Regions from separate parts of the Pseudoalteromonas sp. 2CM36K genome, predicted to be linked through region 2. Evidence: predicted binding sites of a transcription regulator. Region 2 holds the regulator's gene; the other holds the start of a gene.

Region 1 (3,427 bases), on a different contig from region 2:
GTTCTGGTCTTGAAACCGTGCCAGTCGATGATGTGTTTTCTGATCAAGAAATTTCTATCATTGAAGAATGGCAACCAGAAGATCGCATTAACTTAAGTGCGCTTTATCGCCGTGACGATTGGACTGTTAATTTATCACTTAATCGTTTTGGTGAGTACACAGTTGAAGATGGCGGTCGCCAGACTTACGGTGCTGAAATTTTAACTGACATTAAAGTTAATTACTTTGTAACTGATAATTTATCGGTAAACATTGGCGCAAATAACTTATTTGATGTTTACCCTGATGAAAACACCATAGGTAATTCACGTTCAGGTACTATTGTAGATGCTCAAGGTAATACCATTGTCAGCAGTGATGGGGTATTTAAGTACTCTCGTCGTTCAGCGCCATTTGGTTTTAACGGTGCTTACTACTACGTAGGTGCAGAATACCGCTTTTAATAAGGGTCTGTTGACCTTTTTGGATTAAAATTTGTTCAAACTAGGAGCGGTTTAATCGCGGCGCGAGGTTTGTAACCTAGTGGGCTAAGTAAAAACCGAGCAACAAAGAGTAAATCGCCCCTAAGCAGAACCCTTCGGGCAGCGCCTGTTTGGTATTGATGCGGCGTTATCGCCTATTTATGGGGAATAACCACACCACATAGGCTCTGTCTTGCCTAAATACCAAACAGACTGCTGCAAATTCAACCTTAAAAGGTCAACAGACCCTAATAACTCTCCTATTGTTATTTAACAACCAAAGGGCCGTAAGGCCCTTTTATAGTTTTTAAACTTAATGTTTTTGCATTTTACTCATTTCAGCATGACAGCTTTGCATGGTAAGCAATACCTTTGACAGCGCCGCTTCACAATCATGTGATTGAGGCTTTTTCAACGCTGTTTTGATTTCTTCTAAGGTTTTATCTTCTACTTCTTCAAGCTCTTTAATGTAGGTTTGGTCATTATCGCTAGTGAATGTACTGAGCAAAGCGGTAAATGCTCTGCGTGCTTCTACCGCGAACGAAGAGCCATCTTCACGTGCGCCTTGTTGATTAATTGCATAGGGTTGTAAGCTTTCAACACTTAATTTGCGGGCGTCAATCATGCGCTGAAATAATGCACTTACGCTAGGATCTTGTACTTTATCTTGTGCTTTTTCGTAAAAGTCGATACCGCTATTCATTACTTGGATAATGTCGGTGATATGATTTATCTCTTGTCCTTGATGGGTGCTCATAATAATGACCTCTGTTAATTTAAAATACATAGATAACTAAGCAAGCGGCATTCCAACGCGGTTTTATTTTTAACTAATTGTTTTTCATCGTTTTATTATTGTGGGGAGGTCTAGTCAAGCTTGCTAACATGCTGCTAGCAAGCAAAATTTACATAAAAGCATGTAAGAAGGTTATTTAAGCTCTTCAGCTACTTCGGCTACTTTTTGACGTAACCAAATATGGCTAGCATCTCTGTGTAACAAAGGGCTCCATATCATATCAAGTTCAAATGGTGGAATAGGAAAAGGTGGCTCAAGTATTTTAAGCCCTGGATCGTCTACATAAATATTGGCCGCTTTTGAGGGTAAAGTCGCCACGAGGTTTTTTTCTTTCGCTAAATGAATAGCAACATGGTAGTTACGAGTAAAGGTGGCAATATTTCGATGCTTCCCAAAATGGGCGAGCGCTTCGTCAACCCAACCCAGCTTTTGCACATCTTTAGGATCCATGCCAACCCCAACACCAAAGCCTGTTTTACTTACCCAAATATGACGGGCTTTTAAATAGCTATCTAGGCTAAAGTTTTCAATAATAGGGTTGTCGGATCTTACTAAACAGCAAAAGCTATCTTTCCAAATTCGCTTATGATGAAACGATTGCGGTAAGTTCTCAAAGCGGTTAATTGCCATGTCTACTTTACCGTTTTCTACATCATGAAAGGTTACATCGCTGGGCGTTAAAATATCTAATGTGGTGTCTGGGGCTTCTTCATGTAATTTCCCTAACAAACGCGGTGCCATGGTACTGGCTGCATAGTCACTGGCCATAATTCTAAACACGCGTTTACTTTGTTTAGCTTCAAATTCGCGATTAGGTGCTAGCGTTTCCTCAAGCGTCATCAAAATGCCGCGAATAACAGGCTGTAACTCAATAGCGCGCTCGGTCGGCACCATACCATCGCTGGTACGCACTAAAATAGGATCGTTAAAAAGGTTACGTAGGCGTTTCAGTCCATTACTCATTGCCGGTTGAGTAATACTAAGCTGGTTAGCGGCACGAGTAACGTTACATTCGCGCAGTAATGTATCGAGATAAACCAGTAAATTTAAATCTATTTTACTTATATTCATTGTGTGTCCTTAACGTTTACCAGTAATGGATAAAACGCTGTGCTGTAGGATAGGGATAAATATGACTCACCTTTCCATTTTTTATATTTTGTTGTGCTTGTTTCCAAAAGCTCACATCAAGTAGTTCTGGGTGCGTACTGGTTAAAAATTGTTTATATGTTGGGTTAGGCATTACAAAGGTACATAATTGCTCTGGAAATACATCTTGCGGAGCAACCGAGTAACTTTGTTCATCCATCAAATAATCATCATAACTTTTTGCTTTGGGTAGTGCTCTAAAGTTCATGTCTGTTAAATATTGCACTTCATCGTAATCATAAAAAATAATACGTTTGTGCTTACTTACACCAAAGTTCTTTAACAGCATATCGCCAGGGAAAATATTCACGGCAATCATTTCTTTAAGCGCCTGGCCATACTCTTCAATGGCATCGGCGGCACTTTTTTCGTCTGCATTTTCTAAAAAAAGATTAAGCGGTGTCATTCGCCGTTCAATATACAAATGTTTTATGATTAACCACTCACCCTCAATCACCATCGATGAGCCAATGGTTTTGTGCAACTGTGCTAACAAGTTACTATCAAATCGTGCCAAAGGAAATACGACGTTTGAATACTCTATGGTGTCAGCCATTCGGCCAACACGGTCATGACTTTTAACCAGTTGATAGCGTTTTAATACCGTATCGCGACCAAACGGCTTACTTTCGCCAAATTTATCTTTAATAACTTTAAATACATAACCAAACGAGGGTAGGGTAAATACCATCATCACCATACCCGGTGTACCGGGAGCAATGGTAAATTCGTCATTAGAATGGATTAAATGATTCAAAAACTCGCGATAAAACTCGGTTTTACCTTGTTTATGAAAGCCTATGGCGTTGTAAAGCTCGGCGAGGGTTTTATTAGGCATAAGTTGATTTAAAAACCGCACTAACGCTGAAGGAGCGTGAGTTTCTACCATAAAATAGGCACGCGCAAAGCCAAAAATAACGCGCATTTGCGACGACTTTGTAAGTAAGGCATCTAAATAAAGGCCTTTATCTTCATGGTGTAACACGGCAATAATAAAAGGCTGAACGCCACTTTGCGATAC
Region 2 (3,427 bases):
AAATTCTTTATCATTGAGCTTTTCTGCTATCGTGGCTAAGGTTTTTAAATGCTGCTTATTGTCACCATCAGGTACAATTAAGGCAACAAAAATGTCGACCGGTCTGTTATCTATCGCATCAAAATTAATAGCCGTTTCGCTCACTAATATAAGTGCAAGAGGCTCTTGTACACCACTCATACGACCATGTGGAATTGCAATTCCTCGACCTATACCTGTACTTCCAAGCTTTTCTCTTGCAGTTAATGCGTTAAGAATATCTTGTTGTGTTAAATAGGGCAGTTTATTGTGAGCCAATTCACTGATAAATTCTAAAATTCTTTTTTTACTATTAAAAAGGACCGCAGCTTTACTGCAGTCCTGACAGATAAGTGAGCTTAGTTTCATAGTGTTAGTGTCGAGCAAGTTTCTCTTTGTGTTTAATTACTTGACGATCTAGCTTGTCAATGAGCGAGTCTATAGCGGCATACATATCTTGATGCTCAGTAGAAGCAAAAATCTCAGCGCCACTAACATGAACGGTTGCTTCAGCTTTTTGGTTTAGTTTTTCTACATCGAGAATAACGTGCACATTCGTTATGTGATCAGTGTGCCTCTGTAACTTCGAAAATTTGCTATTTACGTAGTCTCTAAGCGAGTCGGTAATATCTACATGACGACCAGTTAAATTCAGTTGCATAAACATTTTCCTCTTTGTTGTACGCCTTAAATCAAACTTTTACGTTGATTAGACGGGGGAATAGCTAGAGATTCGCGATATTTTGCTATAGTTCTCCTCGCTACTTTAATTCCTTGCTCTGCCAATATATCTGCAATTTTACTATCACTCAATGGTTTAGCTGAGTTTTCTGCAGCGATTAATTTTTTAATTAATGCTCGTATTGCTGTTGATGAGCATTCGCCACCATTTTCAGTACTTACATGGCTTGAAAAGAAATATTTAAGCTCAAAAATGCCACGTGGTGTGTGCATATATTTTTGCGTAGTAACACGTGAAATAGTCGACTCGTGCATTTCCACCATTTCAGCCACATCGTTAAGTACCATAGGCTTCATCGCCTCAGGACCATGTTCAAAAAAGGCCTGTTGTTGCTGCACAATACAGTTAGTTACTTTAAGCAGTGTGTCGTTTCTACTTTCTAAGCTTTTTATAAACCATTTAGCCTCTTGTAAGTGCGAGCGAATAAACTGGCTATCACCACTTGATTTAACCGTACGCGACATAGCTGCATATTGGCTATTTACTCTGATCTTAGGCATGCTATCTGGGTTTAGTTCAACCACCCAACGGCCTTTTACTTTTTTAACCGACACGTCAGGAATAACGTACTCAGACTCTTCTCTGACAATAGTGTCTGCCGGTTTTGGGCTGAGCGTATGAATCAACGTCATGATTTCTTTAAGCTCATCTTCTTTAAGCTTTGTTTTTTTCATCAACGTGCGATAGTCACGCGCAGCCAGTAAATCAATATGATCGGTTAAGATCATTTTTGTTTCGTTTAAAAAAGGTGTGTCTTTATCAAATTGATTTAGCTGAATACACAAGCACTCTTGTAAACTACGCGCGGCTATTCCCACTGGATCAAATAGTTGAATACGCTTTAGTACCGCTTCTATTTCGTCAAGTTCAACTTCATCTTCGGCGTCGTTTTCTTGGTTAAAGCTTTCTAATATTTCTTCACAGCTAAGGGTTAGAATCCCTGAGTCGTCCACAGCTTCTACAATTGCAATAGCTATCGCTTCATCGGTAGGGCTAAACGGCGTCAGTTGAAGTTGCCACATTAAATACTCATGCAGCGTTTCAGTCGAAGAGCCTTGATAAATAGATTCATCTTCTGGCATTGGGCCCGATGAAGAGGCAGGCGCAGCACTCATATATTCATCCCAAGTAACATCCATAGCCATATCATCGCTAATGGTGTCTTTGGTCATTGCTTCGCCGCTATCTTGCTCATACTCGCTAGGTTTATCGTCAGCTGAGGCACTTAGCGTTAAGTCATCGTTATCGGCTTTTTGTTCGTTTTTACCTGCTGTGTCTTCGCTGTAATCGTGTTCTTCAACTTCAAGCAAGGGGTTGCTATCGAGCGCTTCTTGAATTTCTTGCTGGAGATCCAATGTACTGAGTTGCAATAAGCGAATTGCTTGTTGCAACTGTGGAGTCATTGTAAGTTGCTGGCCCATGCGCAGCTGTAATGATTGCCTCATGTATCTCTAACAATCCTTTTAAATTACGGTCTGTTGACCTTTGCGATTAAAATTTGTTCAAACTAGGGGCGGTTTAATTGCGGCGCGAGGTTTGTAACCTAGTGGACTAAGTCAAAACCGAGCAACAAAGAGTAAATCGTCCCTAGGCAGAACCCGAAGGGCAGCGCCTGTTTGGCATTGATGCTGCGTTATCGCCTATTTATGGGGAATACCACACCACATAGGCTCTGCCTTGCCTAAATATCAAACAGACTGCTGCAAATTCAACCTTGATAGGTCAACAGACCTAAGTATGATTAATCTTAGCAGATGCTTAGTGGAATAACACACATATTAGAGCTTGAACTGCTCGCCCAAATAAACATCGCGTACTGTTTTATCGTTTAATACGTATTCAGGAGTGCCTGATGCAATTAACTCCCCATGAGAAACTATGTAGGCTTTTTCACAAACATCAAGTGTTTCGCGCACATTATGATCTGTAATAAGGACGCCAATGCCACGGTTTTTAAGATGCTCTATAATCTTTTTAATATCTAATACTGAGATAGGATCAACCCCCGCAAAGGGTTCGTCTAAAAGGATAAATTTAGGGTTTGCTGCAAGCGCGCGAGCAATTTCAACGCGGCGACGTTCACCACCTGATAAAGCCATACCTTGACTATCGCGGATATGCTGAATGCTAAATTCATCAAGTAAATTATTTAAAGTATCTTCGCGTTGTTGTTTATTTAATTCTTTACGTGTTTCTAAGATAGCCATTAAGTTTTGATAAACAGTCAGCTTTCTAAAAATAGACGACTCTTGCGGTAAATAACCAATCCCTAAACGCGCTCGGCTGTGCATCGGTAATAAAGTAATATCTTTATCATCAATTGATATTTTGCCTTTATCGCTAGGTACAAGGCCTACAATCATATAAAAGGTGGTGGTTTTACCTGCACCATTAGGGCCAAGTAACCCCACAATACTGCCAGCTTCAACCTCTAGGCCAACGTTTTTCACCACTTCACGACCTTTGTAGCTTTTAGCTAATAGCTCTGCTTTTAATGTGCTCATGGTTGGCCTTTATCATCTTCTTTTTTATTTTCAACAGGCACTAAAATAGTGTGTACACGGTCTGTTGAGTTTTCGTCTTTTTCTGCGCTAATTAACTGCTGCTCGATATCGTAAGTGATACTTTTAGCTGTTATTTTTTGACCTGCTTGAGCAATGCTTGCAT

The links. The regulator sigma-54, encoded in region 2, starts transcription at its own class of promoters, with help from an activator protein. The targets are predictions, from matches to a motif close to GTTGGCACGNNNNTNGNNT.
Region 1: a site for sigma-54 is predicted at 1,257-1,275, ahead of MTN97_RS15140 (PA2169 family four-helix-bundle protein). Genes of this name have one in related genera too.

Annotation. Positions count from the first base shown of each region.
Region 1 covers NZ_JALNTK010000025.1:63,816-67,242, forward strand. The annotation lists gene MTN97_RS15135 (TonB-dependent receptor plug domain-containing protein) at 1-443, shown strand, start outside; gene MTN97_RS15140 (PA2169 family four-helix-bundle protein) at 775-1,218, opposite strand; gene MTN97_RS15145 (LysR family transcriptional regulator) at 1,390-2,328, opposite strand; gene aceK (bifunctional isocitrate dehydrogenase kinase/phosphatase) at 2,345-3,427, opposite strand, start outside.
Region 2 covers NZ_JALNTK010000028.1:33,610-37,036, reverse strand. The annotation lists gene ptsN (PTS IIA-like nitrogen regulatory protein PtsN) at 1-387, opposite strand, end outside; gene hpf (ribosome hibernation promoting factor) at 392-679, opposite strand; gene MTN97_RS15845 (RNA polymerase factor sigma-54) at 706-2,205, opposite strand; gene lptB (LPS export ABC transporter ATP-binding protein) at 2,539-3,264, opposite strand; gene lptA (lipopolysaccharide transport periplasmic protein LptA) at 3,261-3,427, opposite strand, start outside.